DNA from 4 places in the Aquisalimonas sp. 2447 genome. Region 1 is predicted to be linked to each of the others. Evidence: predicted binding sites of a transcription regulator. Region 1 holds the regulator's gene; each other region holds the start of a gene.
The links. The regulator FliA, encoded in region 1, starts transcription of late flagellar genes. The targets are predictions, from matches to a motif close to GCTAAAGTTNNNNNNNNNNCNGCCGATA.
Positions count from the first base shown of each region.

Region 2: the regulator FliA is predicted to act here: its motif matches at 4,147-4,174, upstream of KU884_RS13880 (chemotaxis protein).
Region 3: the regulator FliA is predicted to act here: its motif matches at 5,850-5,877, upstream of KU884_RS09435 (methyl-accepting chemotaxis protein).
Region 4: the regulator FliA is predicted to act here: its motif matches at 2,612-2,639, upstream of KU884_RS03030 (methyl-accepting chemotaxis protein).

Region 1 covers NZ_CP050695.1:2,339,767-2,347,162, forward strand. The annotation lists gene KU884_RS10995 (chemotaxis protein CheA) at 1-2,009, opposite strand, end outside; gene KU884_RS11000 (protein phosphatase CheZ) at 2,095-2,844, opposite strand; gene cheY (chemotaxis response regulator CheY) at 2,855-3,235, opposite strand; gene KU884_RS11010 (RNA polymerase sigma factor FliA) at 3,372-4,100, opposite strand; gene KU884_RS11015 (MinD/ParA family protein) at 4,097-4,990, opposite strand; gene flhF (flagellar biosynthesis protein FlhF) at 5,046-6,482, opposite strand; gene flhA (flagellar biosynthesis protein FlhA) at 6,510-7,396, opposite strand, start outside.
Region 2 covers NZ_CP050695.1:2,928,048-2,935,443, reverse strand. The annotation lists gene gltX (glutamate--tRNA ligase) at 1-40, shown strand, start outside; tRNA gene KU884_RS13910 (tRNA-Ala) at 98-173, shown strand; gene KU884_RS13905 (DHA2 family efflux MFS transporter permease subunit) at 296-1,759, shown strand; gene KU884_RS13900 (hypothetical protein) at 1,816-2,058, shown strand; gene KU884_RS13895 (flagella synthesis protein FlgN) at 2,332-2,817, opposite strand; gene flgM (flagellar biosynthesis anti-sigma factor FlgM) at 2,821-3,141, opposite strand; gene flgA (flagellar basal body P-ring formation chaperone FlgA) at 3,275-4,033, opposite strand; gene KU884_RS13880 (chemotaxis protein) at 4,239-5,180, shown strand; gene KU884_RS13875 (protein-glutamate O-methyltransferase CheR) at 5,288-6,115, shown strand; gene flgB (flagellar basal body rod protein FlgB) at 6,366-6,779, shown strand; gene flgC (flagellar basal body rod protein FlgC) at 6,783-7,211, shown strand; gene KU884_RS13860 (flagellar hook assembly protein FlgD) at 7,223-7,396, shown strand, end outside.
Region 3 covers NZ_CP050695.1:1,996,437-2,003,832, reverse strand. The annotation lists gene KU884_RS09475 (TRAP transporter permease) at 1-49, opposite strand, end outside; gene KU884_RS09470 (TAXI family TRAP transporter solute-binding subunit) at 52-1,056, opposite strand; gene KU884_RS09465 (hypothetical protein) at 1,191-2,216, shown strand; gene KU884_RS09460 (hypothetical protein) at 2,213-2,383, shown strand; gene KU884_RS09455 (hypothetical protein) at 2,427-2,708, shown strand; gene KU884_RS09450 (PaaI family thioesterase) at 2,721-3,173, opposite strand; gene KU884_RS09445 (PaaI family thioesterase) at 3,195-3,632, opposite strand; gene KU884_RS09440 (DUF2750 domain-containing protein) at 3,619-4,038, opposite strand; gene KU884_RS09435 (methyl-accepting chemotaxis protein) at 4,125-5,756, opposite strand; gene KU884_RS09430 (hypothetical protein) at 5,940-6,248, shown strand; gene KU884_RS09425 (PHP domain-containing protein) at 6,251-7,123, opposite strand; gene KU884_RS09420 (ABC transporter permease) at 7,180-7,396, shown strand, end outside.
Region 4 covers NZ_CP050695.1:661,008-668,403, reverse strand. The annotation lists gene KU884_RS03035 (TonB-dependent receptor) at 1-1,011, opposite strand, end outside; gene KU884_RS03030 (methyl-accepting chemotaxis protein) at 1,082-2,581, opposite strand; gene KU884_RS03025 (ABC transporter ATP-binding protein) at 2,900-3,628, shown strand; gene KU884_RS03020 (ABC transporter permease) at 3,635-5,998, shown strand; gene KU884_RS03015 (efflux RND transporter periplasmic adaptor subunit) at 6,005-7,198, shown strand; tRNA gene KU884_RS03010 (tRNA-Met) at 7,279-7,355, opposite strand.

The DNA.
Region 1 (7,396 bases):
ACAAAGCCCACCGTCTGGTTGCCGACGTTGACGGTGACCACCTGCTGCTCCTCCCGGGCGGCATCCGGATCCCGGGTTTCCAGACTGCCCAGGGCATCGATCCAGCGCTCCAGGAAGAACAGCGGCATGGCCTTGCGGCGCACCATGATCACGCGCCTGTTGTCCACCACCTTGGTCTTGTCCATTTCCAGCTCGAAAATCTCGCTGACCACGGACATTGGCAGGGCGAACTTGCGTCCGCGCATGCGCACCATCAGCGTCGGCAGAATGGCCAGGGTCAGCGGCACCTTGATCTTCAGGGTCGTACCCCGCCCCGGCGCCGAGTCGATGTCCACGGTGCCGTTGAGCTGGGAAATCTTGGTCTTGACCACATCCATGCCCACGCCACGCCCGGAGACATCGGAGATCTCCGCCTTGGTGGAGAACCCGGGCATGAAAATGAGGTTGAAGCAGTCCTTTTCGTCCAGCCGGTTGGCGGACTCCCGGTCCATGAGCCCCTTCTCCACCACCTTGGTGCGCAGGGCTTCCGGATCCATGCCCTTGCCGTCATCGGCGATGGTCAGCAGGATGTGATCACCCTCCTGCTCGGCGGACAGGCGCAACACCCCCTTGCGGGGCTTGCCGGCGGCCTCGCGGTCCGCCGCTTCCTCGATGCCGTGGTCCACGGAGTTGCGCACCAGGTGGACCAGTGGATCGGCCAGGGCCTCCACCAAGTTCTTGTCCAGATCGGTTTCCTCGCCGGACATCTGCAGATCCACCTCCTTGCCCAGGCTGCGGGCGAGGTCGCGCACCTGGCGCGGGAAACGCCCGAAGACCTTCTTGATGGGCTGCATGCGCGTCTTCATGACCGCGTTCTGCAGGTCCGAGGTGACCAGTTCCAGGTCCGCCACCGCCTGGCTCATGCGCTCGTCATCGTAGGTGGAGCGGATGGTGCTGAGGCGATTGCGCACCAGCACCAGCTCGCCCACCAGGTTCATGATGTCGTCGAGCTTGCCGGTATCCACGCGCACCGACGTCTCGCCGCTGCCTCCCCCCTTGGCTCCGCCAGCGCCCCCGGCGCCGCCGGCATCACTGCCGCCACCGCCGGACCCACCGCCTGCGGCGGCGGGCTTGTCCTCGGCGCGGCCTGGCTCCGGCGGGGTCGTTTCCGGCTTCTGCGGTTCGGCTTTCGCCGGCGCCGGCGGCTCGGGGCTTACCGACCCCGCATCCGTGGACGTGGGGCCCTTGCCCTGCCCGTGGATCTGGTCGAGCACCGCATCGAATTCATCGTCGGTGATGAGATCATCGCCGTCGCCTGCCTCGGCCGACTGGCCGGCATCCGCCCCGTCGGGCACGCCCTTGTGCGTGCCGGGGCCGTGGAGTTGATCGAGTACCTTCTCGAACTCCTCGTCGGTGATCTCGTCATCACCGCTGCTCGGCGGCGCGGCCTGCGACGACGCAGCCTCCGCCTTGCCTTCGTCCATGGCATCCAGCAGGGCCTCGAACTCCTCCTCGGTGATGTCATCGTCGGCGGGCGCGCTGCCGCTGGCCGCGGGCTGCGGCTCGGCTGCAGGCTCGGCTGCAGGCTGGACTGCAGGCTCGGCAGCCGGCGCGGCGCCGGGCGCGGAATCCCCGAGGTGCTCTTCCTGCTGCAGCCGCTCCAGGGCCTCCAGCAGATCCGCCGGCGCACCGCGGGCATCCTCACCGTTCTGCAGGTCCGTAAACTGGTTGTTGACCACATCCAGCGCGCGCAGGACGTAATCCATGAGTTCCGAGGTCACCTGCCGCTCGCCGTTACGCAGCAGATTGAAGAGGTCTTCGGTGCGGTGGCAGACGTCCACCAGCGGATCGAACCCGAGGAAACCGGCGCCACCCTTGATGGTGTGGAAGCCACGGAAGACCGCGTGCAGCAGGTCCTTCTGATCCGGCTGCTGCTCGAGCTGCACCAGCTGTTCGCCCAGCTCATCGAGAATCTCCCGGGATTCCACCAGGAAGTCCTGGACGATCTCGTCCTGTGTGTCAGTTGCCATAATGCCCCCAAGCGCTTCCCGGGTGGGCGCTGCCCGTGGCGCGCCCCTTCACCCGCTTACCCATGCTCCCGTGCCGCCTTCCGCCTCAGAATCCCAGGCTGGAGAGCAGGTCATCCACCTCGTCCTGCCCCTGCACGGCGGTGTCGGACTCCTGGCCCGGTACCTGCGGCCCCTCGAGTTCCATCGGGTCCGTGACCGGCTTATCGGCCGGTTTCCGCTGTTCCGTAGTCCGCTCCGGCGCGGAGATGGAGATCAGCGACACCAGCCCGTCCTCCACCTCCTTCACCAGTTTCATCACGCGCCGGATGATCTGGCCGGTGAGGTCCTGGTAGTCCTGGGCCATGAGGGCGTCGGTGAGCTTGCTTTGCACCGTGGCGCCCTCGGTCTCCAGGCGCTGGAAGAACCCGTCCATGCGCCGACTGAGGTCACGGAATTCGGTGGCGGAGAGTTCACGCTGGCGGAAGCGCTTCCACTCCGCGGCCAGTTCCCGGCCCTCGCTGCCGAGGCCCGACAGCGACTCCAGTGATTCCTCAAGGGCCGTCAGCGTGCGGTGCGCGGCATTGTCGGTGAGTTCGATGACGTGGTTGAGCCGATCCTGGGCATCCGGGATCTCGCTGGCGAGTTCGCTCAGACGGTTATCCGTGCGGAACGACTTCAGCGCTTCGTGAAGCTCCCGGGTGAGCTTGCCCACTTCGCGGAACAGCTCGGTCTCCCGCAGGCGGGTCAGCTCGTCCAGAACCTCGCCTACCGCCTCGTGGTCACCGGCCTCCACATGGTTCAGGAGTTCCCGCGCCTTTTCTGCATAACGATCGAGATCGCTGGCTTCAGTGCTCATGCGTCACTCCTCAGCCGGCCGATCCGATACGCTCGAAGATCTTGTCAATCTTCTCCTTCAGCGTGGCGGCGGTGAACGGCTTGACGATATAGCCGTTGACGCCGGCCTGGGCCGCCTCGATGATCTGCTCGCGCTTGGACTCGGCGGTCACCATCAGCACCGGGAGATCCTTGAGCTCCTCCTCGGCGCGCACGTTCTTCAGTAGCTCGAGCCCGTCCATCCCGGGCATGTTCCAGTCCGTAATCAGGAAATCGAAGCCGCCCTTCTTGAGCATCGGCAGGGCGGTATTGCCGTCGTCCGCCTCGGCAGTGTTGTTGTAACCGAGATCGCGGAGCAGGTTCTTGATGATCCGCCGCATGGTGGAGAAGTCGTCCACGATCAGGATTTTCATGTTCTTGTCGGAACTCACTGTGAATCACCTTTGCTGTAGTCAGGGCCGTTCCCGCGGATAACGTGGCCTACCCTGCCCGACCATTGCGTCGGGTTCTGCCAAACAGGGCGCAGTTCGTGAACTTGTCCGCCGGCCGCTATTGTGTCCAGTCGGCAAGATGGTCGCGTAACTTGAGCATGATGCGGCCATGGATCTGGCTGACCCGGGATTCGGTCACCCCGAGCACTTCGCCGATCTCGCGCAGATTGAGCTCCTGCTCGTAGTAGAGGGACATCACCAGTTGCTCGCGCTCCGGCAACGTGCGAATGGCCGCGGCCAGGGCCTGGCGGAAGCCGGCGTCCTCCAGACGGCTCACCGGGCCGGCGTCGTCGCTGGCGGGCTCCCGCGCCTCACCGGTGGTGAGAGACACCTCGTCCAGGCTGAACAGCCGTGCCGTTGAAGCGTCGTTGAGCACCTGGTGGTACTCATCGGCGCTCATGTCCAGAGCGTCCATGATCTCGTTGTCCCGGGCTTCACGGCCGGTGCGGTGTTCGATTTCCCGGCTTGCCTGGGCCACCTCCCGGGCACGGCGATGAACGGAACGCGGCGTCCAGTCCAGCCGTCGGATCTCGTCCAGCATGGCACCGCGGATGCGGATACCCGCGTAGGTGGTGAAACTGGCGCCATGGGCGGTGTCGTACTGCCGCGCCGCCTCCAGCAGGCCGATGGTGCCGGCCTGGATCAGATCCTCCAGCTGCACGGTGTCCGGCAGCCGCGCCAGGAGATGATGGGCGATGCGCTTGACCAACGGCGCATGCTCCACCAGCACGTCGTGTTCGCTGCTCTGCTTCTGGACCTCCGTGTAAGCGGCGGCGCGCGGCTTCATGGCATCACCTCCCCGCCGGACGCGTTGTACTGCACCAGGCGCTCGACAAAGAATTCCAGGTGCCCCTCCGCCCGGGTGGGCAACGGCAGTTTGTCCACGCGCTTGGCCATTTCCGCGTAGGCACGGCCCGACGGACTTCCGGGGTAGGCATTCACCACCGCCTGCTGGCGCTGCACAGCCTTGCGCATGGCATCGTCCCGGGGAATGGCGCCCATGTAGGCAACGGTGAGATCCAGGTAGCGCTCGCATACCCGGGCGAGCTTGTCGTACAGCGTCTTGCCTTCCGCCGCGCCGGAGACCATGTTGGCCACCACATGCACCCGCTCCACACCGTAGTCCCGGTGCAACACCTTGATCAGCGCATAGGCGTCGGTGATGCTGGACGGCTCGTCGCAGACCACCACCATCACCTCCCGCGCTGCCCGCGCGAAGCTGATGACGCTATCGGCGATACCCGCCGCCGTGTCGATGATGAGATAGTCCCAGTCGCCGCTGAGCTCACTGAAGCTGCGGATCAGGCCGGTGTTCTCCGCCGGCCCCAGTTCCGCCATGCGCTTGGTGCCCGACGAGGCGGGGATGATCTGTATGCCCCCCGGCCCCTCCACCAGGATCTCTTCGAGCTCGGCCTCGCCATCCATGACGTGAGCCAGGTTATAGCGCGGACTGAGCCCCAGGAGCACGTCCACGTTGGCCAGCCCCAGGTCGGCATCCATGAGCAGCACACGGTTGCCGGCGGTGGATAGCGCCACCGCCAGATTGACGGACACGCTGCTCTTGCCCACCCCGCCCTTGCCGCTTGCAACCGCAATGACCTTGACCGGTTTCGGGTTGCTCATTCGCCTCAGCCCCGCTGCCTGATCCATGCGTTGTTCGATCTCTTGTTCCGACATGGCATCCGCGTCCCGCACGCGGTTCCATGACTCCGATTGTTCGATGCGGCGCGGCCTACTGCCCCTGACCGGCACCGCCCCCGAAGGCGACCGCCAGCTGGTCGTCGTCGGCGGCCTGACCATACTGCTTCACCAGGCCCACGGCTTCCTGCACCAGTCTATCACCCCGTGCCGGCGCAAGATCCTCGGGCACCCGCTGGCCATTGCCCAGGAAGCTCACCGGCAGCCGCTGACGCAGCAGCACCGTGATCACCGCGCCAAGACTGGTTGCCTCATCGGTCTTGGTGACGATGCAACCCGCCGGGCGCGCCCCGGCATACGCCTTCACCGTCTCGTTCAGCGTTGCCAGCTGGGTGTTCGCCGACAGCACCAGATAGCTGCGAATGCGATCCCCCAGCGCCTTCAGGGTGCTGAACTGCTCCGCCAGGCGCATGTCGCGCTGGCTCATGCCGGCGGTGTCCACCAGTACCAGACGCTTGTCCGCCAAGTCGCCGAGCACCTCTTCCAGTTCCTCCGTCGAGCCGGCGGTATGCACCGGCACGTTGAGAATCCGGGCAAAGTTGCGCAGCTGATCCTGCGCGCCAATGCGGTAATTGTCCGTGCTGACCAGGGCCACGGTCTGCCGACCATGCCGCAAAGCGAAACGTGCGGCCAGTTTCGCCACGGTGGTGGTCTTGCCCACCCCGGTGGGGCCGATCACGGCCACCACGCCACCACGGTCCAGCAGATCATCCTTCTTCACCGGCAGATGCCGCGCCACCGTATGCATGGCCTGGCGCAGCGCCACGTCCGGAGCCAGGGACTCGTCCACCCGGTCCGCCAGCTTGCGACACACGTCCGGCCCCAGGCCGATCTCCGTGAGCTGGCGTAACAAGGTGGTCCGGGTCGGGCGATTGCGGCCCTGCTGCTGCCACTCCATCACGGAAAGCTGGTTCTCGAACAGGGTCCGCAGCGTCCGCAGTTCGCTGCGCATGGCCTCCACCGAGGCGTCGTCCCGGGGTGCGGCGGTCGCTGCCTCCTGCTCCCGACCGGGCCTGGCCCGGCTTGCGGCTGCGCGCCGGGGAGCAGGTTCCGGACGCGCGGGGGCGGGCCGGGCATGCGATCGGGGCGCCTCCATCCCCGTCAAGTCCAGGTCGTCCTCCGTCAACGGATCGTCCACATGGACGTCAATCCGCTGACGACCGCTATCGTCCTCGCGGGTGGCGGCGATGTCATTGGCCCGCTCCAGCATGGCGGCGAAATCCGCGGGCTCGGCCAGGGACGGCGCCTCCCGACGGCGTGGCGCCGGCGTTTCCGCCGCCGGGGGCACGCGCCGCTCGTCCCGCTCCGCCTGCTCGCGCACCGCCTCCTCGTCGAAGTCCAGGGCAGCGATGACCTCGACACCGTCATCCAGCTCCCGCGACGAGAGAATCACCGCCTGGGGCCCGATCTCGTCACGGACGCGGCGGATTCCCTGGCGCATGGTCTTGGCGTGGATGCGTTTGATCTTCATGAACTTTCCGCTCCTGGTTGCCGTTCACTAGCCCTGGGCGACCTGCTGTTGCCCGATGGACGCGACAATCTTCACCTGTTTCTCATCCGGTACTTCGTTGTACGACAGAACGTTCAGGCCCTGGACGCTGTGCCGTGTCAGCCGCGACAGCCAGCCCCTGAGCTGCGGTGCCGTGAGCAGCACCGCGGGCTGGTTGGCCATCTCCTGCCGCTGGGCCGTCTCCGCCAGGGAGCGCTGCAGGCGATCCGCCAGCCCCGGCTCGAACCCGGCGGCGCCGTCGCCACCGCCCTGCACGGTATTCAGCAATAACTGTTCCAGTTGCGGGTCCAGGGTAATCACCGGCACCTCCCGCGACATGCCGGCGACGTTCTGGATGATCATGCGGCCCAGGGCCTCCCGCACCGCCGAGGTGAGCGCCGAGGGGTCCTTGGTGGCCTGCCCGTGCTCCGCCAGCGTCTCGACAATGGTGCGCATGTCGCGGATGGGGATGCGCTCCTCCAGCAGGTTCTGCAGCACCCGGACCACCGTGGACAGCGGCAGCGTATTCGGCACCAGCTCCTCCACCAGCTTCGGCTGCTTGCGGCCGAGCATGTCCAGCAGCTTCTGGACCTCTTCGTGGCCCAGCAGCTCGTGGGCATGGTTCTGGATGATCTGGCTAAGATGGGTGGCCGCCACGGTGCTGGCATCCACCACGGTGTAACCCATGGTCTGGGCGTAGTCCCGCTGGGATGGCTCGATCCACACGGCCTCCAGGCCGAAGGCCGGGTCCTTGGTGGCCATGCCCTTGATCTCGCCCTGGACCGTGCCCGGATTGATGGCCATCTCCTTGCTGGGCTGCAACTCGGCCTCGCCCATGGGCACGCCGAGCACGCTGATGCGGTAGGTATTCGGCCCCAGATCCAGGTTGTCGCGGA
Region 2 (7,396 bases), 590 kb from region 1:
ACTGCGGTATATTGATCGCCAGGCGCAGGATGCCGGGTGAGGGCGGCCGACGTTTGACAATCCGGCCGGGGCTGCCTATCATGCGCAGCGACTTCACGGGGCCATAGCTCAGCTGGGAGAGCGCCTGCATGGCATGCAGGAGGTCGGCGGTTCGATCCCGCCTGGCTCCACCAAACAAGTAACGCATCAAAGCCCCGCTTGACGGGGCTTTTTTGTATCCGGTCCTGCCCCGTTGATGCGTGCCTGAGCTCCGACATAACTTCCGCAAAGGTTGAAAAGGGCCCCTGGAGGCGGCGTGCAGCACGAAGTTCAGCGTCTGTTCCAGCAGTACGGTTCGCGCTACAAGTGGCAGGCCTTGCTGACGGTGATGCTGGGGACCCTGTCCACTGCCGTGGCCACCACCGTGGTCAACGTGGCAATCCCCGATGTCATGACCGCCTTCAGCGTGGGACAGAAGGACGCCCACTGGCTGTCCACCGGCTTTCTCGCTGCCATGACCACGGCGATACTGCTCAATGCCTGGGCCTTGCAGCGGTTCGGGATGCGGCGGGTGTATGTCGCCGGCATGGTGGTGTTCACCGCTGCCTCGCTGCTCGGCACCTGGGCGGTGACGCTGGAGCTGGTCATCGTTGCGCGGATCCTCCAGGGAGCAATCGCCGGGTTGCTGCAGCCGCTGGCAATCACGCTGATCTATCAGGTGTTTCCGGAGCGCCAGCGTGGCCTGGGTGTGGGTCTGTTCGGGCTGGGAGTGATCCTCGGGCCAGCGGTCGGGCCGGCGCTGGGGGGTGTGCTGGTGGATCTGACCAGTTGGCGTGCGGTGATGCTGTTGCCAGTGCCGACGGCGGTGCTGGGTGGCTTGCTGGCCCTGCGCTTCGTGCCGCTGGGGCGCGCCAGTGGTGGCCGGTTGGCGCTGGACTGGTTCAGTGTGCTGCTGCTCGCTGCCGGGATTACCGGGTTGTTGTGGGTCATGGTCAGCGGTCAGCGCCTGGGTTGGCTGGAGTGGCCTGTGTTGCCGGCGCTCATCGTGGTCCCGGCGTTACTGGTGGCCTTCGTGTTGCGGCAACTCCTCGCCCGCGCGCCGTTGCTGGACCCGGGCCTCTATCGGGCGCCTGCCTTTGCGGCCGGATCGGTGATCGCGCTGCTGTTCGGTGTGGGCTTGTTCGGCTCCACCTATCTGATTCCGTTGTTCGTCCAGGAAGTGCAGGGCATGACGCCGACGGCGGCAGGTGTGGTGCTGATGCCTGCAGGGCTGGTCATGGCGGCCATGTTCCCGCTCGGAGGGCATTTGGCGGATCGTCTGCGCGCCGTGGTACCGATCTCCGGCGGGCTGCTCATCATGGCGGTCTCCTGCGTCGCTCTCGGATTCGTGGGGCCTGAGACGGGGCTGCTGCTGGTGATGTTCTGGGTGGCGCTGGGCCGCGTGGGCCTCGGGCTGGGCATGCCCTCGATCCACACCGGTTCGCTGTCCCGGCTGCCGCTGCACCACACGGCGCAGGGGGCGGGGGCGTTGAATTTTGCCCAGCAACTCGGTGGCGCGGTCGGCGTCACGACGCTGTCCGTGGTGCTGGATTGGCGGGCGCTGCGGGAGGCCGCCGCGGTCAGTCCGGACGCGCTGGCTCGCGCCGAAGGCGCCTTGTCCGGCCTGCCCGAGGCGTTGTACCGGGACGTCTATACGGTGGCCTTCCAGTGGAGCTTTATCGGCCTGGGGGTGGTGTTCCTGCTGGCCCTGCTGGCCGCCGCACGTTTCGCCCGCTACTGAGGACGGCGATCGCATGACCATATATCATGGTGTTCTCGTCAATCTGAGGTTGGCCCGTGTTTGACACGCTACCCCTGTCGCCCTGGCAGCGTCTGCTCCTGTGGCCCGGTGGCACGTTCATGGACTGGCTGGCGCGTACCTGGCCGGAAGTGGTCATCGTTTACGGCGTCGGGTTCACCGTGGAGTCGTACGTGTTCTGGACCTCCGTGATCTCCCTGGGGGTCTGGTTCGTGTCGTTGACGGCCGTGATGATACTTGCCCGGCGTACCTGGCGTTGCCTGCGCGGCGCCTCGCGGTGAAGTGATGTACAGGGGTTGCACAATGCGATTTCCTGTACTAACCTTGTACTCAAGGTAAAGGAAGCAGGTATTGCCCTTGAGCTGAAGGTCTTCTCGCGTTGGCGCATCCTGTCCCCGATCTGCGCCTCCCGGCCCATCCATTGCGGCCGGGTTTTTTTTGTCCATCGTTCGGGTTTGCAGGCCTTGGAGGTGTGTCCAGTCGCGGGGAGGGTAGGGGGCGGAGGCCAAGCGGGTAACCAATCACGCCCGGCGGGAGCGTTGCATTGAAGGGAATCAGGCCTGGCTGATCTCGCGGCCGCCGCTGTTTGAGGGCGTTGAGTCCGCCCCCGGGCCGTAACCGCCGGCAGCGGGAGTGGAATCGGCCTGCAGCAGTTCCATGGTGCGCTGCACACCGGCGCGCCGGCGTTCAATCACGGTGCCGTTGGCTTCATTGACTGAGCCACAGCGCTCCAGTGCCTGTAGAAGGGTTGTCCAGAGTTCCCGGGCCTTATCCGCGTCGGGGAGGCGTTCGATGCAGGCCTCCATGGCACGTGCAGGATTCTGTTCACTGGTGATTTCCGTCACCAGCGTATTGCGCTGGCGTTCGGCAGCTTCCACGGCGCCCAATAACTCCACCTTGCGGCTGAGTAGCCCCTGGAGCGTCTCCATGTTACGGGCAACCAGCGCCTGCTGTTCTTCCATCAGCAGGGTTTCAAGTGCCTGCAGGCGGGCGTTCTGCTCGGCAAGCAGTTCGGTCAGCCCCGTGGATGAGTCGGTCACCGATCAGCCCTCCAGCAGGCCTTCCAGTTCCGCAAAGCGGTCGGCAATACTGTCCGCATTCAGCGGGTACTCGCCGTTGGCGATCTGCTCCCGCAGTGCGTCCACGCGGCCGCGGTCAACTTCCGGCGTCTGGTCGACGGCCTCACGCAGCGACTGCAGTCGCTCGGATTCGCCCGCCGTGGAGGTGGACCCGGCGGCCGCGTCCTGGTTGCGCTCGTCGCCGCGGTTCGGCTCGGATACTGTCTCGCGGAGCTGGCGACTGTCCCGGGCGTCCTGCATCGGGTTGCTGGCCGGGCGTCCGCTGCCGTCGATTGGATTAGCCATGTTTTCGCTCCTGTCATTCGTCCTGGTTGGGGAGGTCTTCCCCTTCCGGAAGATCATCGGCCATTGTTGGCAGAACTTTAGCCTCGGATGCACTTTTTTTCATGGTACGGCGACTGGCGCTCGTCATAAACCGTTAGAACGAGACGCGCACGCGGCTGTCCGCAACGATTTCGCCTTCGACAACGCGCTCCGAGGATGAGTTGCGGACCCGAATGCGCTCGCCCAGTGCCCCCGATTGCAGTGCTTCGCCGTTCATGCTGATGCGTGTGCTGCCGTTCTCCGCCGTAATGAGCACGGTTTGGCCGCGTTCCACCAGTTGCGGCGCGCCCACCCGGGAGGCGGTGATGATATCGCCCTCGCGCAGCGCGCGCTGCGACTCCATTCCCAGAAGCTGCTCGGCGCTGGTGAAATAGCCCCGCGTCATGCGGTTCACATCCATTTCCACCCGCATGATGTCCTCTTCGCCGATCCGGCTGCCCCGCGGAATGGTCCGGGCGGCAGCATAGACCTCCTTGAGCATTTCCACCCGAACGGAGACATACAGGGTCCAGGGCGAGGGGAAATCGCAGCGCACTCCCACCGTGGATCGCTGACTCCCCGAGCGGCCGGGCGGGTCAAAGGTCTCCAGCGGCTCCTCGCAGCGTGCCAGCCGGAGTCGCGAGTCAATGCGCCCCACCTCGACGCTGCCATTGCCCTCCGCGGGCAGATTGGCCTCGGTGTGGGCTCTGACGGCGTCGCGAATCTCGTCCAGGGACTGGCGCTCGTTGGCAACCGTCGGGCCTGCCGTGATCAGGCCGGCCAGTACGCAGCAGGCCGCCGTGATGGCGCGGACGATAACCCGCAACCGGCGCCGGTCGATCTCTGCAGATGTGAAGCGAGTCCGGATGTGCATGTGGCGTTCGCGCTACGCTGCGCCCTCGGTTCGAGTGGATGCAGTTGTTTGCCCCGTGATTTATGCATGAACCGGGCCAGCTCCTCCCCCGTTCGGGAGGCCACAACCGACCGGGTCAAGTTGTCGGCCCATCTGCCGACACCCAGCCCGGACAGCAATCGAGATCGCGGCGACACGGGCGGCAGCCCCTCGGGAGAGAGCACATATGGCGGGCATCATGGATTCCGTTGATCAACGCACGACGCTGGCGGGAACCAACCGCATGGAGCTGCTGCTGTTCCAGCTTGCCGGTGCGCAACTGTTCGGCATCAACGTCTTCAAGGTGAGGGAGGTCATTCCGGTGCCGCGGCTGGTGCAGCTGCCGCATGCCGACCCCACGGTCGCCGGGGTGTGCTACATCCGTGACCGCACCATCGCGATTCTCGATCTTGCCAGGGCGATCACGGGGCGGCCGCTGGAAGACCGCGACGGTGCATCGGTGATCGTCAGCGAGTACAACCGCAGTGTGCAGGGGTTCATGGTGCGGGCAGTGGATCGCATCGTGAACGTCAACTGGAAGGACATCATGCCGCCGCCGAGCAACTGGTCCAGTACGGCGTATCTCACCGGTGTGACCCGGGTTGATGAGCGCATGGTGCAGATCATCGACGTCGAGAAGGTCATGGACGAACTCAACCGGGCGGGCGGCCTCGGTGGGCTCCCGGGCCTGGACGACAAGGGGTTGAACCAGTCCGCCGACGCCGGCGACTGGCATGTGCTGGTGGTGGATGATTCCAGTGTCGCCCGGCGTCAGATTCGTGACACCCTGAACGAGCTGGGTCTGCAGAGCACCATGGCGAAGGACGGTGAAGAAGCACTGGAAACGCTGCGGGACTGGGCCTCACGACCCGATGAGTCTCCCTGGAACCATCTGCTGATGGTCATTTCCGATCTGGAAATGCCGCGCAAGGATGGTTATACGCTGGCGACGGAAATTCGTCGTGATGATGCTCTCAAGGGCGCTTACATCCTGTTGCACTCCTCACTGAGTGGTACGTTCAACACCGACATGGTCAAGCAGGTGGGTGCCGACGAATTTCTGGCGAAGTTTGCCGCCAACGAGCTGGCGGAGCGGGTTCAGGTGCGCATGGAGCAGGTCAGTGCCTGATGGTGCTTGGTCCTGCAGGCATGGGTCGGGCTACAATCGGCGCAGCCTGTGTCATGCCGGCGTCGCCCGGCCGTGCTTTGCGACCCGCTAGAGAGGGACAACGTTTGGTGGCCTCCCGAGAAATCGTGCCGGAGCATTACCAGGCGTTCCGTGCCTTCCTGGAGCAGTCCTGCGGGATCGTTCTGGGCGACAACAAGCAGTACCTGGTGTCCAGCCGGCTGGGGCACCTGATGGAGCGCGAGGGCATCAAGGATCTGGGCGAGCTGGTCTACCGGGTGCAACAGCCGGGTGGCCAGCGCCTTCGCGGCATGGTCATCGAGGCCATGACCACCAATGAAACCCAGTGGTTCCGGGACACCTACCCCTTCACTATTCTCCAGGACACCCTGCTGCCGGAGTTCGTCAAACGGGGGCAGCAGCAGTTGCGCATCTGGTCGGCGGCGTGCTCCTCGGGGCAGGAAGTCTATTCCTTGAGCATCGCCCTGGAGGAGTACCGGGCGCGCGGGGCGCGTATCGAGGCCGAGATCGTCGGCACCGACATCTCCCCGGCCATGATCGCCCAGGCGAAGGAAGCGAAATACCCCGCGTCCACGATCAACCGTGGGCTCAGCCCCGAACGACGCGACCGTTACTTCCAGCCCAGTGGCGAGAGCTGGGTCGTCCGGCCGGAGATCCGTCGCCGTGGCCAGTTCATGGTCCATAACCTGCTGGACAGCTATGCCAGCCTCGGGCGTTTCGACATCATCTTCTGTCGCAACGTGCTGATCTACTTCTCTGCCACATCCCGCGAGAACATTCTCAACCGCATGATCCAGCAGATGCGGCCGGGTGGCTATCTCATCGTCGGTGCCTCCGAGTCGCTGGCGCGCCATACCGGTGATTTGCAGATGATCCGCAGCCACGGTGGTGTCATCTACAGGCTACGCGAGCGATGATCCGGGCAACGCGCCAGTAGCGGCAAACCACTGCCCGGGCGGCAACCCGTTGCCGCACCTTTGCCGCTCTGCCGGTGCCGGAATTCCGTCACGATCGTGATCGGCAGGCGGCGGTGAACCTTGAATCCAACGCGTCAGCCGCCCCCGGCAATTCGCTCACACCCAGTCCATCCCCGTCGCGGAAGGCGCTTCCGAACCCATGGCACGCCCCTTGCTAGGTTGTCAGGCAACAACAGCAGGAGGCAGACCGATGAGCCTTTCCTTTGACAATGCAGTGGGGGTCCATCCGGCCGCGCTCAAACTCCGGGGTGAGCGTCACCAGATGCTCTCGGAGAACCTGGCCAACGCCGATACGCCGAACTACAAGGCCAGGGACATGGATTTCGCCAGCGCCCTGGAGCAGGCCCGGAACAGCCAGGGCGGCCAGGGCGGCGGGCTGCAGATGGCCTCCACCCATGCCAACCATCTGCCCGGTCAAGCCCAGGGGCCGGGCAGTGCGGATGCGCTCTACCGCGTGCCTCACAGCCCCTCCCTGGATGGCAATACCGTGGAAACACAGGTGGAGCAGGCCAAGTTCGCGGAAAACACGGTGCAGTATCGGGCCTCGCTGGATTTCCTGGGCGGCCGCATCTCGTCCCTGGTGGGCGCCATCCGAGGGGAATAAGCCATGTCCGTATTCAAGGTATTCGACGTTGCCGGCTCGGCCATGAACGCGCAGTCCCTGCGCCTGAACATGACCGCCAGCAACATGGCCAACGCGGAAACCGTTGCCGGCAACCCGGACGAAGCGTACCGCGCCAAGCAGCCTGTCTTTGCCGCCGCCATGCAGGCGGTGCAGGGGGGCAATCCCTCCGAGCGTGCTGCAACCGGCGTTGCCATGCGGGATGTGGTGGAGAGCGACGCGCCGAACAAGCCGCTGCACATGCCGGGGCATCCGGAAGCGGACGAGAACGGCTACGTGTACCGCTCCAACGTCAACACGGTGGAGGAGATGGTGAACATGATCTCCGCTTCCCGCTCGTACCAGAACAACGTCGAGGTCATGAATACCTCGAAGGAACTTGCGCTGCAGACCCTGCAGCTCGGCCAGAACTGAGGGCGAACGCCATGATGGGACTTGATGCGCTGATGGGCGGCAACGACAGCTCGAAGATCGAGCAGCCGGACGATGCCCGGGGGCAGACGGTGGACGAACTCGGCTCGGAGGATTTCCTCCAGCTGATGATCGCGCAATTCCAGAACCAGGACCCCTTCGAGCCCATGGAGAGCGGCGAGATGATG
Region 3 (7,396 bases), 340 kb from region 1:
CCTGTTCGATGGCTTCCGCCGCTGGAGGCGTCGCGCCCGCCTCCGGCATGGTCAGTCGAGGTACTCGCCGTAACCCGCTTCTTCGAGATAGGCGCGCGCAGCGTCATGCACGGGCGCGCTGCGGCCTTCCCGGAGCATCGTCGCCGGCTCCAGGATTTCCAGCGCCGGATGGAGCTCGCGGAAGGTATCGAGATTGTCGAACACCGCCGACATCACCGCCCGCACCAGGGTATCCGAGGCGTCCGCCGTGGTGACCAGCGTGGCGCCCACGCCGAAGGTCCGCACTGGCTCGTCGTGCCCCGGATACATCCCCCCCGGGATTTCCGTGGACAGGTAATAGGGCGTGTCGTCGACCAGCTGGTCGATGTCCTCATGGGTCACCGGCACCAGGCGGGCGTCACAGGTGCTGATGGGTTCCTGGATGGAGCCCGTGGGATGGCCCACCACGAACACGATGGCGTCGACTTCGTTGTCGCACAGGGCCTGGGCCTGCTCCCTGGACGGCAGTTCCGCGGTGCGGGCGAATTCGTCGTAGTCCCAGCCCAGAGCGTCCATAACCACGTTCATGGTGCCCCGTTGGCCCGAACCCGGATTGCCGATATTCACCCGCTTGCCGCGGAGATCAGCGAACGTCTCAACGTCCGCGTCCGGGCGCACCGCCACGGTGAACGCCTCCACCTGCAGCGAGAACAGCGAGCGCAGATCCTCGAAGGCACCAGCGTCGGCAAACCGGTCGCTGCCGTGGTAGGCATGGTACTGCCAGTCGGACTGAACGATGGCGACATCCAGCTCGCCGCCCCGCAGGGCATTAATGTTGAAAATGGAACCTTCGGTGCTCTCGGCAGAGCACCGCAGCCCATGGTCATCCTGGCCACGGTTCACCAGGCGGCAGAGGGCGCCGCCAACCGGGTAGTAGACGCCGGTGACCCCTGCAGTGCCGACGGTCATGAACCGCTGCTCGGCAGAGGCCGGCAGCGTCCAGCCCAGCAACACCAGTATCAGCACCGCTGCGCCCAGAAAGGCGCGCCCGGGAACAGTCGAGTTTTTCGCCAGCATGACAGCAGCTCCATCAACGCCACAGGGAGTGGGCTCCCAATGATACACGCTCAATACGCTACTCCCAGCACCGACACCCTTCCCGCGGCATGCCCGGCGCCGTATGATGCTGGCCGAAGCCACGGAGACCTGCCATGCGACACCACCAACTTGCCACCCTGTCCTGCGCTGGTGCGCTCTTCCTGGCCGGTTGCGGCGGCACACCGGACGCCCCTACAGTCACCGATGAACGCTCACTGGACGTTGACGTGGAATCCGCCACCGTGGTTTCCACTTCCCTGGGCGCCCAGGCGGTCTACTGGAGTGACGACCGGGTGGAGTTGGATGTGGACACCCCCTGGGAGGCACAACACCGGTTCGACCACCCCATCTTCGAGCGGGTGGCCGACGCCTGCGCGGACTCCCGGCCGGCGGACGCCTGGACCGTCAGCTCCGCCCGACTGATGGACAACGGCGAAACGGTCGCCACCCTGGTGGACCCGGACGACGACCCGGTAGTCTGGTCCGATCTCGCGGAAATGGCCCTGCCGGAGCAGACGCAGGGCTCCGAGCGCTTGGCGGTGACGCTGCATTTCAGTGGTGACGCCGCACCCGTCGAGGGCGATAGCCGCTGGCGCGTGCGCGCCGGCGGCGCCGGTGCCAGCCTGCACCGTGACCTGGAAGCCCGGGTCACCGGCATCAGCAGCGAGCCCGGCCGCGCCATGATCGACGGTGAGCTCACTGCCACGCGCTATCTGGACGTGGAGATCCGGAATACCGGCAACAACCGTTACACGCTGGACGCCCACCGCAGCGGCGCCGGCCTCGACAACGAGCTACTGAGCATGGCTTCCGACCAGGCGGGCACCATTGCCGCGGGCAGCCGCACGGTGGTACAGGTCCCCCTGCGCCTTCCCGGGGAAATCGAGGGACGCCTGCAGTCCGAAGCCAGTCTTGACCGCGTCCCGGTGGACGACATCCGCAGCTGGCAATGGCAGGATACTGGCACGCCATTGGCACAACACCGGGCGGATGCCGTGGAACGAATACAGGGTAGTGCCTACATTGTCGCCCGGGATCAGGACGGCCATGAACGCACCGGCTTTGTCGACGCCACCATCGTTGTGGATCGCCTCGACCGGATCCACGGCGTCAAGTGCGCGGTTGGCGGGGTGCAATGATCACGCTTGTGCTTCTGCTCGCCGGATCCATCGCTTTCGTGGCCCTGGGCTGGGCCATGTATGGCAGCAGCGGACGCCGCCGTCTCGGTCTGGCGACGTTGGCCGTGGCGCTGCTGGTCGCCCTGGTCTGGACCGGCATGGCGCTGGTGGAGCCGGGAGCCGCCTGAGCGAACCGCTCCCCGCGCCGCTCGCTGCCTTCCTGGAGGAAACATGCTGAATCTACTGCTCGGGGCCATTGCCGTATTCGCCCTCGCCGCGGCTGCCTATGTGCACCATGAGCTCCCAGGACGGGTTCCCAATATCAGGCATCTGCGTGTGGCGCGGATTGTTCTACTGAGTACGGGGATCGCGTTCGGCTGGGTGATGGCGCGGCTTTATGGCGTACTCACCGAACTCAACATCGTTCTGGTGTTCGTTACCAGCATCGGCATCGTCCATGTGCCGGCGGCCGCGATCCTGTTCGTCAAGTCCTGGAGCGTGGACGAACGCTGATTCGGTCGCGCCCTACGCCGCCCCCGGCTCGGACAGCAGGAAATGGCCGCGTGCCGTGGCGATGGTTGCATCGCGGTCGGACTGCCATGTCTCCACCGCCACATTGGCAATACGCTGCCCCTGCCGCCATACGCGGCAGCAGGCGTAGGTGTCTTCCGGCTTGCCCGGGCGCAGATAATCGATGGAGAAATCCACCACCCGGGGCAGCATGGAGGCCTCCATGCGCCAGAGCAGCTCGAAAATCGCCGCATGTTCCATGAAGGCACCCACGGCTCCGCCATGCAGCGCAGGCATGGCCGGATTGCCGATATTGTGCCGGCCGAACGCCAGGCGAAACAGCAGCTCGCCGCCGGCATCTTCATGGAAATCGATACCCAGCATGCGTGCGTAGGGAATCAGTTCCACCAGCTTGCGGTAATCGCGCTGCTCGCGGGCCGCCAGCACCATTGCGCGAAAGTCAGTCATTGGAGTCCTGCGGGAAGGCGTTCATGGATTTCTCAACAGGCTGCTCGTGCCGACGACTACGGGAAGACTGGAGTTGAGTTCCGTCACCGTGGCCTCGACAAAGGCCACGGTCCTGGTCAGGTGATGGCAGGCGGCGCGCACGCGCAGGCCCTCGCGACCCAGGGTTGGCGACAGATGGTCTACTCGCAGATCCAGCGGCACAACGCCTTCAGTCGAAGGCATCACCGTGAGCGCCGCGGCGCGGGTCGCCTTGTCCAGCAGCACTGTCAATGCACCGCCGTGAATCTGGCCCCGCCAGGGGTTGCCCACCAGGCCCTCATGCCAGGGCTGGTACAGCGTCACGCCGCGCTGGTCCAGGCGTTCCGCGAGCAGGCCAGGATGCAACGGATCGTCGAGAAGTGCATCCAGCCACGCGGGGAAAGCGTGAGCGCGGCGCACCACGCTGTCAGGCATCGTCATCGTCAGCGGCGGCCTCGCCATCGACGTCTGACTCGCTGCGGTCCAGGATGGCGGCCTCCAGGTCCGCCTGGAGTTCCAGAGGCGGCACTTCCACGCCTTCCAGTTCCGCATCCCACGCCACGCCGACACGTAGCTCGTCGCCGTCCATGCCCGGCAGCCACTCTTCCATGAAGAAGTCCAGAACCACCGGCTCCGGCACGAACTGCTCCCACTCTCCGGAAGCGCAGGCCCGGGCGCCCTCCTCCGAGGCCCAGAACGGCATGACCATCACCTGGTCATCATCGGCAGACGGTGCCAGAGCCCAACCCTCGTCGTCGCTCAGGCCCCAGACCATTCCTGCCTCGACGACCTCGTCGAGAAACGCTGCGTAGGCGGGATCCACACCCTCTGGTGTTGCATCCATCATCGCCGATTACCTCAACTCACCCGGGGTTGCGGCAGTCTACTAGTACTCTTTGCCGCTTTGCCAGGTTGGCTCCACGGCCGCCGGCCTCAGTTGATCCTGAACGCGCGCACCAGTTCCTGCAGTTCCGCGGACAGGCGCGCCAGTTCCTCGCTGGCCTTGCGGCTGCTTTCCACCGATTCGCTGCTCTCCTCGGCGACCTGGTTGATGGTATCCACGTTCCGATTGATTTCCTCGGAGGTGGAACTCTGCTCTTCTGCAGCGCTGGCAATCTGGGTGTTCATTTCATTGATTCGTCCCACAGCCCCGGCAATGCCCTGAAGGGCTTCGCCGGCACTCTGGGTTCGATCCACAACCGTCTGCGTCTGGCTGCGGCTCTCCTCAATGACCTTGACCGTATCGCCGGTGCCGGACTGCACCCGTTCGATCATGTCCTGAATCTCCTGGGTGGACTGCTGCGTCCGCTGCGCCAGGCTGCGCACCTCGTCCGCCACCACGGCGAAGCCACGACCCTGCTCCCCGGCCCGCGCGGCCTCGATGGCCGCGTTCAGTGCAAGCAGGTTGGTCTGCTCGGCGATACCTCGGATGACGTCCAGCACGGAGCCAATGGACTCGCTTTCCTCGTTGAGCCGGCCCACGGAGTCCGCCGCACGCTCCATCTCCGCGGCCAGGCGGTTTACCGCGGAGACGGTCTCTTCCACCACCGCCTGGCCTTCGTTGGCGCGGGCGTCGGCGTCCCGCGCGGCTTCCGCCGCCTCAGTGGCGTTGCGGGCCACTTCCTGGACGGTGGCGGTCATCTCGTTCATGGCCGTGGCCACGCTGTTGGTCTCGGACCGCTGCCGCTCCACGCCTGCGGACGTCTGCGCGGAAATCGTGGACATCTCCTCCGCGGAGGACGCGAGCTGACTCACGGCATCGCGCACCTGGCCGATCATGTTGCCCAGCTGCTGCTGGATCTGCTGGGCGCTGCGGGCGATCATGCCCAGCTCATCGTCAGTGCTCTTACGCACGGCCTGGGTGAAATCGCCCCGGGAGAGGCGATCCAGGTCCTCGCGCAGCTCGGCGGCCGGGCGCAGAAGCCCGCGCTGAAGAAGCAGCAGGAACCCGATGAAGGCCACAAGGACCGCAGCGGCCAGCAGCCCAAGGCTCAGCAACACTGCCTGGTTAGCCCGCTCCAGATTGCGGTCCGTCTCCGTGGCCGCGACGTCTACCATGGTGTCACGGGCTTCACGCAGCGAGGTCAGGCTCGTCTGCTCCACGCCTTCTGCCCACTCATAGCCGGCCAGCGGATCACCGAAGGTGTCCTCGAATATCTCCAGAGCCTCCTGATACTCCGGCAACATCGCGGCATGTTCCTCACGGAACGCCTCGAGCGGTTCGACCACCTGCGGGTGCTGAACCTCCTCGAGTAGCTCCTGGGTCATCTCCTGGATGTCGGTCTGATAGTCCTGGAACCGCTCCCAGTGTTCCTCGCGGCGGTGCCCCTGGTCGCCCCGCAGGAGCAGGGTCAGCCATTCCTCCTGTTGTGCCGCAAACTGAGCGCGAATCACCTGCAGTTGTCGCTCCTGCTGGGATTCCACCGTCGCCAGGCGCTGATACCCCTGAATACTGTCGAAGAGCTGATAGAACCCGAACAGCGTCGCGATCAGCACCAGGGCAGTACCGCCCCCTGTAATCAGCAACAGCTTGTTGCGGATACTGCCCATAATGAACCGGCCCATGGGAAACTCTCCTTCAGTGAATCAATCGTCCAGCAATGGCGGTTGCCGCCAACCCGCACGCTCGTATTGTCTTTTCGTGGCGTTGTTGAGAGGTATCGGCCCAACCGCCTGTGACTTGAGGCACAATAACGATTCGGTCCACGCCGCTCTGTCGGCTGTGTCGCAGAATCCGGGACATTGCCCATGCACTACCGCAGCACCAATCCGTTCGTCCACGTTCTTCTGGTCCTGGGAGGCCTGGCGATCCTGGGCGCGGCGCTGATTTTCGGTGCCGTGCTACTGGCCGTTCTTCTCGGCGTCGGGGCGATTCTGGCAGTGGTGTTATGGGTCCGTTTCTGGCTCATGCGGGGTCTGTCCCGCGCCAGGGCAGACCGCACCACTCCGACTCCGGGACAGGCCCGGAAGCGCCCGCACACAATCATCGAGGGTGAGTTCCGCGAGGTCAGACGGACCCGCGAAGACGAGCAGCGCCAGGATGGTTCAAAGGACTGACACTAGGGACCATCAGGTGCCAGCAATTCCGGAGCGTGGTCCCACACGGGGCGGGCGGAAACGGGCAGGGGTGCCAGATGGCCGGGTTCCAGGCCGGTTCCCGGTGCGTGGAAATCCGATCCGCACGACGCTGCCAGCCCGTGCCGCAAAGACAGACCCAGGGCATCGCGGACCTGCGTCGGTGTAGTCCGCCCCGTCACCACTTCAATGGCTTCACCACCGGCGCCGGCGAACGCTTCGCAAAGGCGCCGGAGCCAGGCGCCGGTCATGCCGTAGGCGTAGGGGTGAGCGAGCACCGCGCGGCCTCCGGCAACATGAACCCAGCGCACGGCGGTCTCCAGGCTCACCCATCCGGGGCGCACCCAGGCCCGCCCCTGGCGACCGAGATAACGCTTGAACGCCTGCTGACGGTCCCTGACAGCGCCCTGCGCGACCAGCCATTCGGCGAAGTGGCTTCGTCCCGGTGCATCTGCGCCGCGCTGATCGATCACTGCCTCGGCGCCAGCAACGCCGTTCCGCGCCAGCCGTGTCACGATGGTCTCGGCCCGTTCCCAGCGCTGGGCCTGCTGATACGCCAACCCCTGTTCCAGCACCGGATGTCCCCGGAGACCCAGGCCCACCAGGTGGATCTCCCGCCCCTGCCACAAGGTGGAGACCTCGACCCCCGGAATCACGCGCAGGCCTGTCTGCTGCGCGGCCTCCTGCGCCGCCGCGACCCCGGCCGTGGTATCGTGATCCGTCACCGCCAGGTGAGTCACGCCCCGAACTGCGGCCCTTTCCACCAGCTCCTGCGGCGACAGGGCGCCGTCCGAGGCGGTGGTATGGGCATGGAGGTCGACGCAGAGGTTGGCAACGGGCGCTTGCGGGATTTGCATCTGACCGATGGTCCCGCGATCCTTGCCTCGACGCAACGCTATCGCCGGATGAATGAATGGCCAGTGGAGACGCCACGCCAGGCTCCTTTGACCCACCGCTGATCACCTGGGACGGCGAGCGGCAGATCCTCGCGTACACGGGCGACTGGAGCTGGCAAGGCTTCTCACAGCGGGTTCCTGCACTCCCCCGCACGGAGACGGGCGCCGTGACCGTCGACACCAGCGCCATGCAGCGCCTGGACACCGCGGGTGCGGTGACCCTGCGTCGCCACC
Region 4 (7,396 bases), 1.7 Mb from region 1:
CTGGGTGTAGCGGCGCAGGTAGGCGCGCAGGCGGAAGAAGCGTACGTAATCGGAGATCATCACCGTGTAGCCCAGGGCGGCGAGCAGATCCGCGCGCTCCAGCAAGTCGGCGTCATCGGTTTCGTCCGCGGCCGTCGGCGAACTCATGGTGACCTCCGCCAGGGACACGGTGTCGTCGTGGTCCACGGCGGCGAGCTTGTCGAACTGCTGCTGCCCCGCCAGCATCATGTCCGCGTTGACCTTGGTCACCGGCTTGAACAGGCCGCGGATCACCAGCACCGGCTTGCGGAAGAACAGCTCCCCCGGCACCACCACATTGCCGTCGGGATTGAAGATCACCGCCCGCGTGAGCCAGCTGCGGATGAGCTGCACGTTCATGCGGCGGTTGTCCACCTCCTCGAAGTACGGCCCGGAGAAGTGGACCACGTCCACCTCGATGCGGTCGGTGCCGAGTTCGTCCCGAAGACTGTCGATGATGTCCTCCGGGCGGTTGTGGTAGTAGAAAGCCGCGTGAATCAGGTTCACGCCCAGAATGCCCAGGGCGTCGGCCTGCTGGGCGTTGTCCTGGTCCAGCATGCGCACGTGCAGCACGATGTCGCTGGGAGCAGCACCGGGGTGGAACTGCGCGCGGATCCCCACCCAGCCGTGGCACTCGTTCTGCTGCTTGAAGCTGCGGGCGGTCACCGTGGCCGCATAAGCGAAGAACGTGGAATTGCGGGGCCGGACGTCGGTGAGCCGGTTGACCACCTGGCTGAACTCCTTGTCCAGCATCTGCATCAGCCGGGCGCGGCTGACGTAGCGGTCCACCGGGCCGTAGATGTCGTCGCTGACGGCCATGTCGTAGGCGGACATGGTCTTGGCCACCGTCCCGGCGGCCGCGCCCACCGAGAAAAACCGCCGCGCCACTTCCTGGCCGGCGCCGATTTCCACGATGGAGCCGAACTTGAACTTGTCCAGGTTGATGGCCAGGGCTTTCTGGTCAGTGGTGAGCTCCGTATCGCGGGCGGCCATGGGATGCTCCTGTGCAGCGGTTTTGCTGCATCGTAACATCCGCCTCGGGGCGGGCGCCGCCGGGCATGGATCAGTCGCGCACCAGGAAGCGCTGCAGGCGCCCCTGCAGGTCCTCCACCAGGGCGTGCATGCGCACGGCGTTGTCGGCCGTGTCGCTGGTGCGGGCGCGGGTCTGTTCCGCCTGATCGTTGATGCGGTTGAGACGCCGATCGATGTCCGCGGCAACCTGACTCTGCTCCTCCGCAGCGGAGGCGATTCCAGCGGTGATCTCGTCCAGGTGGTGCACCTCGCCCAGGAGTTCACCCATGGTGTGGTCGGCCCCGGTGATCAGATCGGCACCGCGCCCGGTTTCCGTGACCCCCTCCTCCATGGCGTTGACACTGGCGGCGGTCTCCTGCCGCAGCCCGGTAATCATGCCTTCGATCTGTCCCGCGGACTCACTGGTGCGCGCCGCCAGGTTACGGACTTCCTCGGCGACAACGGCGAAACCACGCCCGTGATCGCCGGCCCTTGCCGCCTCGATGGAGGCATTGAGCGCCAGCAGGTTGGTCTGCTCGGTAATGTTCCGGATCACGTCCAGGACACTGCCGATCTCCTCGGCCTGTTTCTCCAGCGCCGTCATGCGCTCGCTGCCCTGCTGCAGCCGCTGGAGCACCTGCTGGATGGAGTTGCTGGCGTTGCTCACGCCGTCGCGCGCCTCCTCCAGCCGCCGACTGAAGCTGCGAGTGGTCTCCGCGGTGGTGCCGGCGTTCCGGGCGACTTCCTCGATGGAGGCAGTCATTTCCGTGACCGATGTCGCCAGGGTGCGCGTTTCGTCCGACTGCGCCGTGGCCTGCTCCACGGCAACCCGGGAGTCGGCGTCCATGGTCTGGCCGAGTCCGGCGACATCATCCAGCGTGCTGCGCACGGATAACACGGACTCCTGGATGGCACTCAGGGATTCGTGCATGTCCTCGGTCACCGCACTGGTGGGCGCCGGGAAACGGTAGCGGAGGTCAATATCCCCCTCGTCCGCGCGCAGGCCACGCGCCACCGCGTCCAGCTCCGCACCCGCAAGGGAGTCGCGGCGGCCGATCACCGCCAGCAACACCAGGATGGCTGTCTGGAAAACGACGAATGCGGCGTGCACCAACACCATGTGCAACCCCGGCTCGGGAAACACGTAAACGCCGACATCCGCCGCCTGCAGCAGGTTGAAGGACAGGTGGTGGATCGCGATCACGCCTGCGGCTGCGACGATGGGCAGCCAGTCGCGGTAGACCAGCAGAAAAGCCAGCAACGCGAAGATGGAGAAGTGCAGCTCTGCCATGCCCCGCGTCTGGTGAATGATCAGCGCCGAGAACACCATGTACGCCACACCGACCGCCACGCGGGTGAGCCGATGGCCCGGGAGCAGAAAAGCCAGCGCGGAGGGCAACAGCGCCGCCGGCAACGCCACCAGGAACCACTCCATCCAGGTGCCGTGGAGCGGTGCCAGCGCCAGGGCCAGCAGCACGCCAAGCCACAGTATCGCCACCGAGATGCGATCACCGAACCGGTACAACCTGGAAAGATCATGCTGTGCAGTCATGGCAGAACCCGCTTCTCAGTCACCCTGTCTTATCGGCACCGGAAACAAACCCTTTAGGACGATCTGGACACGGACTGGCCGGACCTGGTCGATCTCGCGGACCAGCGGATGTATGCGGCCAAGGGCAACGGTCGAGGATCGATCGTGGGCGACGAACACGAGCGATCCGCCGCCTGAACGCATCCGCACCTCCCCGGAGAACATCGTCATTGCCCGGGAAGTCAACTGCGCCGGAAGTTTCACGGCATTGACACTGATCAACACCGCGCACTGACGCCACTGCTATTGTGCATGGGAAAAGACAGCAGCGGACGCGCCATGGACCACTCCGACGCCCTCTCCACCCAGGTCGTCTTCGCCACCCGGGGGCTGACCAAGGTCTACCGCAACGGCGCTATGGTCATCCATGCCCTGCGCGGCGTGGACCTGGACCTGTACGCCGGTGAACTCACGGTGATGCTCGGCGCATCGGGCTCGGGGAAGTCCACCCTGCTGAACATCCTCGGCGGCCTGGACAGTGCCACTGACGGTGAGGTGCGCTACGGCGATCAGGATCTGGTCGCCGGCGGAGACCGGGTGCTCACGGCATATCGGCGCGAGCATGTTGGCTTCGTCTTCCAGTTCTACAATCTCATCTCCAGCCTGACGGCGCGGGAGAACGTGGCCATCGTCACGGAGATCAGCCGCAGCCCCATGCGTCCCGAGGAGGCGCTGGCGCTCGTGGGTCTCAGCGAGCGCCTGGATCATTTCCCCTCCCAGCTCTCCGGCGGCGAGCAGCAGCGGGTGGCCATCGCCCGGGCCATCGCCAAGCGCCCGGCGGTGCTGCTGTGCGACGAGCCCACGGGAGCGCTGGACTCGCGCACCGGGGTCCAGGTGCTGGAAGCCATCGCCCACGTCAACCGCGAACTGCGGACCACCACGGCGGTGATCACCCACAATGTGGTCATCGCTGAAATGGCGGATCGGGTGGTGCGACTGAGTGACGGGCGGGTCAGCGACGTGCGTGTGAACGCACAACGCAAATCCCCGGCCGAACTGAGCTGGTAGGCGGGCATGCGTACCATCCACCGCAAGCTCCTGCGCGACCTGGTGGAACTCAAGGGCCAGGTGGCGGCGATCGCCGTGGTGGTGGCCGCAGGGGTGATGACGCTGATCATTGCAGTGACCACCCTGGACGCCATCAGCCTCACCCAGGACCGCTTCTACCGGGACTACCGCTTTGCCGACGTATTCGTCGACCTCAAGCGGGCGCCGGAGGGCCTGGCCGAGCGATTGCGCGAGATTCCGGGCGTGGATCATGTGGACACCCGTGTCAGCGCACCGGTACGCATCGAGGTGCCCGGATACCCGGACCCGGTCCGCGGCCAGTTACTGTCCGTTCCCGATGGCCGCCAGCCCGATCTGAACCGGCTGCACCTGCGCGAGGGCAACCTGCCGGAGTCGGGGCACACAGACCAGGTGGTGATCAGCGAACCCTTCTCGGAGGCACATGGCCTGCGCCCGGGCGACACCCTCACCGCCATCATCCGCGGCCGTCTGGAGACCATGACCGTCAGCGGCGTGGCCTTGTCGCCGGAGTTCGTCTATCAGATCGGGCCGGCGGATCTGCTGCCGGACTACGAGCGCTTCGGCATCCTGTGGATGAACCGGCGCGCGCTGGCCAACGCCTTCGGCATGGACGGCGCGTTCAACAACGCGGTGCTCTCCCTGCAGGCGGGGGCAGATGCGTCGCCCGTGATCGATGCCGTGGACGACCTGTTGGCCCGTTACGGCGGCATCGGCGCCCATGACCGGGACGACCAGGCCTCACACCAGTTCCTGTCCATGGAACTGGACCAGTTGCGTGTCATGGCTGTCTTCCTGCCCACCCTGTTTCTCGGCGTAGCCGCGTTCCTGCTGAATGTGCTCATGGGGCGGATCGTGCGTACCCAGCGCCAGCAGGTCGCCGTGCTCAAGGCCTTCGGCTACGGCAACGGCGACATGGCGGTGCACTACGGGTTACTGACAGGGTTGATCGTGCTGATCGGCCTGGCCGTCGGGGTCGGACTCGGCGCCTGGGCGGCGGACGCCCTGGCCGCGGTGTACATGGAGTATTTCCGCTTTCCGGCCATCAGCTTCCGGCTCCAGCCCCAGGTGGTGCTGCTGGCGGTGGCTGTTGCCACCGGCGCCGCGGCCCTGGGCACCTACCGGGCCGTGCGCGGGGCGGTGAGCCTGCCACCGGCCGAGGCCATGCGCCCCCCGGCGCCGGAGACGTTCCACCAGGGCTGGCTGGAGCGCTCGCGGCTGGGGCAACTCCTGGATCAACCCACCCGCATCATTGTGCGCAATCTCGCCCGCCACCGCATGAAATCCGGCCTCTCGGTGCTGGGCATCGGCCTCTCCGGCGCATTGCTGCTGGTTGGCAGCTACCAGTTCGGCGCGGTGGACGCCATGCTCGATACCCAGTGCCGGCTGATGCACACCATGGACATCAACCTCTACTTCAGCGAGCCGACCTCGGCCCACGCGGTAGCCAGTCTCCGGCACAAGCCGGGGGTGCAGCACGTGGAGGGATTCCGCAATGTGCCGGTGCGCCTGGTTAGCGGTGACAGGGACTGCCGGACCACCATTCTCGGCATGGATGCGGAGCCACAGCTGCGCCGGCTCATCGACGCTCGCGGTACACCGCAGCGCCTGCCACCCGAGGGCCTGGTGCTTACCGATTACCTGGCGAACTATCTGGGCGTGCGGCCCGGCGGGACGGTGCAGGTGGAGATCATGGAAGGCCACCGGCGCACGCTGGAGGTGGCACTCGCCGCCACCGTGAACGAGCCGGTGGGCGTGAGCGCATACATGGAACGTCAGGCCCTGAACCGCCTGATGCGCGAAGGTCCCGCCATATCCGGCGTCTGGTTGCTGACCGACGAGAGCCAGCACGCGGCACTCTATGATGCCCTTTGGGACGCGCCCCGGATCGCCAGCATCGGGATGATCGGCGAGGCCGAGGCTGCCATCCGCGATTACATCGATGACACGGTACTGGTGATGATGGGTGTTCTGCTTGTACTGGCGGGCTCGATCACCTTTGCCGTGGCGTACAACAACGCCCGGATCGCCTTCGCCGAGCGTGCACGGGAACTCGCCACCCTGCGGGTGTTGGGCTACACCCGTGGCGAGGTGGGCTGGATCCTTTTGGGCGAGATCGCAGCGCTGACACTGCTGGCAATCCCGCTGGGCTGGGTCCTGGGCATCGGGTTCGCGCTGGCGCTGAGCGAGGCCATGAGCACTGAGCTGTTCCGGGTGCCCTTCGTGATCACCACGCAGACCTACGCCTTCGCCGCCGGCGGAGTTCTGGCAGCAACAGCCCTTTCTGTCCTGCTGATCCTGCGCCGACTCCGGCAACTGGATATGGTTTCCGCACTGAAGACGGTTGAGTAGTAGTCCATGACAACACGCAAGAAGATCATTCTCGTTCTCATCGCAGTCGCCATGGCCGTGTTGCTGGGCCTGGCATTGTGGCCGTCCCCGGTGCCAGTCAGCGTTGCAACGGTGGAACGGGGTCATTTCGCCGAAACCGTTGAGGACGAAGGGCGCACGCAATTGCCTGCCCCCCACACCGTGTCGGCGCCAGTCACCGGCTATCTTCAGCGCGTCACAACGGAACCGGGTGATGCGATTGAGGCGGACCAGGTAGTGTTCACCCTGGAGCCTCCGCCGGTGCCAGCGCTGGACGCCCGGGCGCGCACCCAGGCGCGCGAATCCGTGGCTGCCGCCCGGGCGCGACATGAGGCCGCGGAAGCCGAGCTGGAAGCGCGGGAGATACAACACCAACTCGCCCGATCCGAGGACCAGCGCTACCAGCAGATGTACGACCGCGAGCTGGTCTCCGCGGAGGTCATGGAGCGCACGCGTGCACAGCGGGAATCCAGCCGCGTCGCCGAACGCGCCGCAAGGCACGCTGCGGAGGTGGCGCGCTTCGAGCTGGACGCAGCCCGCGCCGTCCTGGAGGTGGCGGACGGAACGCGGGCTCCGGGCGACCAGCCACGCATGGAGGTGCGCGCGCCGGTGAACGGGGTGGTGACCCGCAGGCACCGGCACAGTGAGGGGCCAGTCAGCGCTGGCGAGCCGGTGGTGGATATCGGCGACCTGTCCACCCTGGAAGTGCAGGTGGATCTGCTGTCCATGGACGCCGTGCGCATCCGCCCGGGCATGCCGGTGGTGCTGGAGCGCTGGGGGGGCGACGGCGCCCTGGAGGGGGAAGTCCTGCGGGTGGAACCCAGCGGGTTCCTGAAGGTATCCGCCCTGGGCGTGGACGAACAGCGCGTCCCCGTGAGGGTCGCCATCACCTCACCCCGCGAGCAATGGCAGGCGTTGGGTGACGATTACCGGGTGGAGGCGCGCTTCATTCTCTGGCAGGACGATGACGTGCTGCAGGCACCGACCAGCGCACTGTTCCGCAGGGATGATCAGTGGTTCGTGTACGTCGCCGAAGATGGCCGTGCCCACCGGACCGCCATCCAGCCGGGCAGGCGTAGCGGTCTGATGACAGAGATCCGCGACGGCCTGCAGGCTGGCGCTCGCGTGATCACTCACCCCGGCCAGCGGGTGGACGACGGCGCCAGGGTGCGTGAGGACTGAACGATACTCGGACGGGCGCGCAGGCGCACCGGAGCCTGAAACGACAAAAGGCGGCCCTTGGGCCGCCTTTTGATAGTGCTTGGTAGCGGGGGCAGGATTTGAACCTGCGACCTTCGGGTTATGAGCCCGACGAGCTACCAGACTGCTCCACCCCGCAATTGACGCTGCGCATGGTAGCGCCCGCCTCAGGGGAATGCA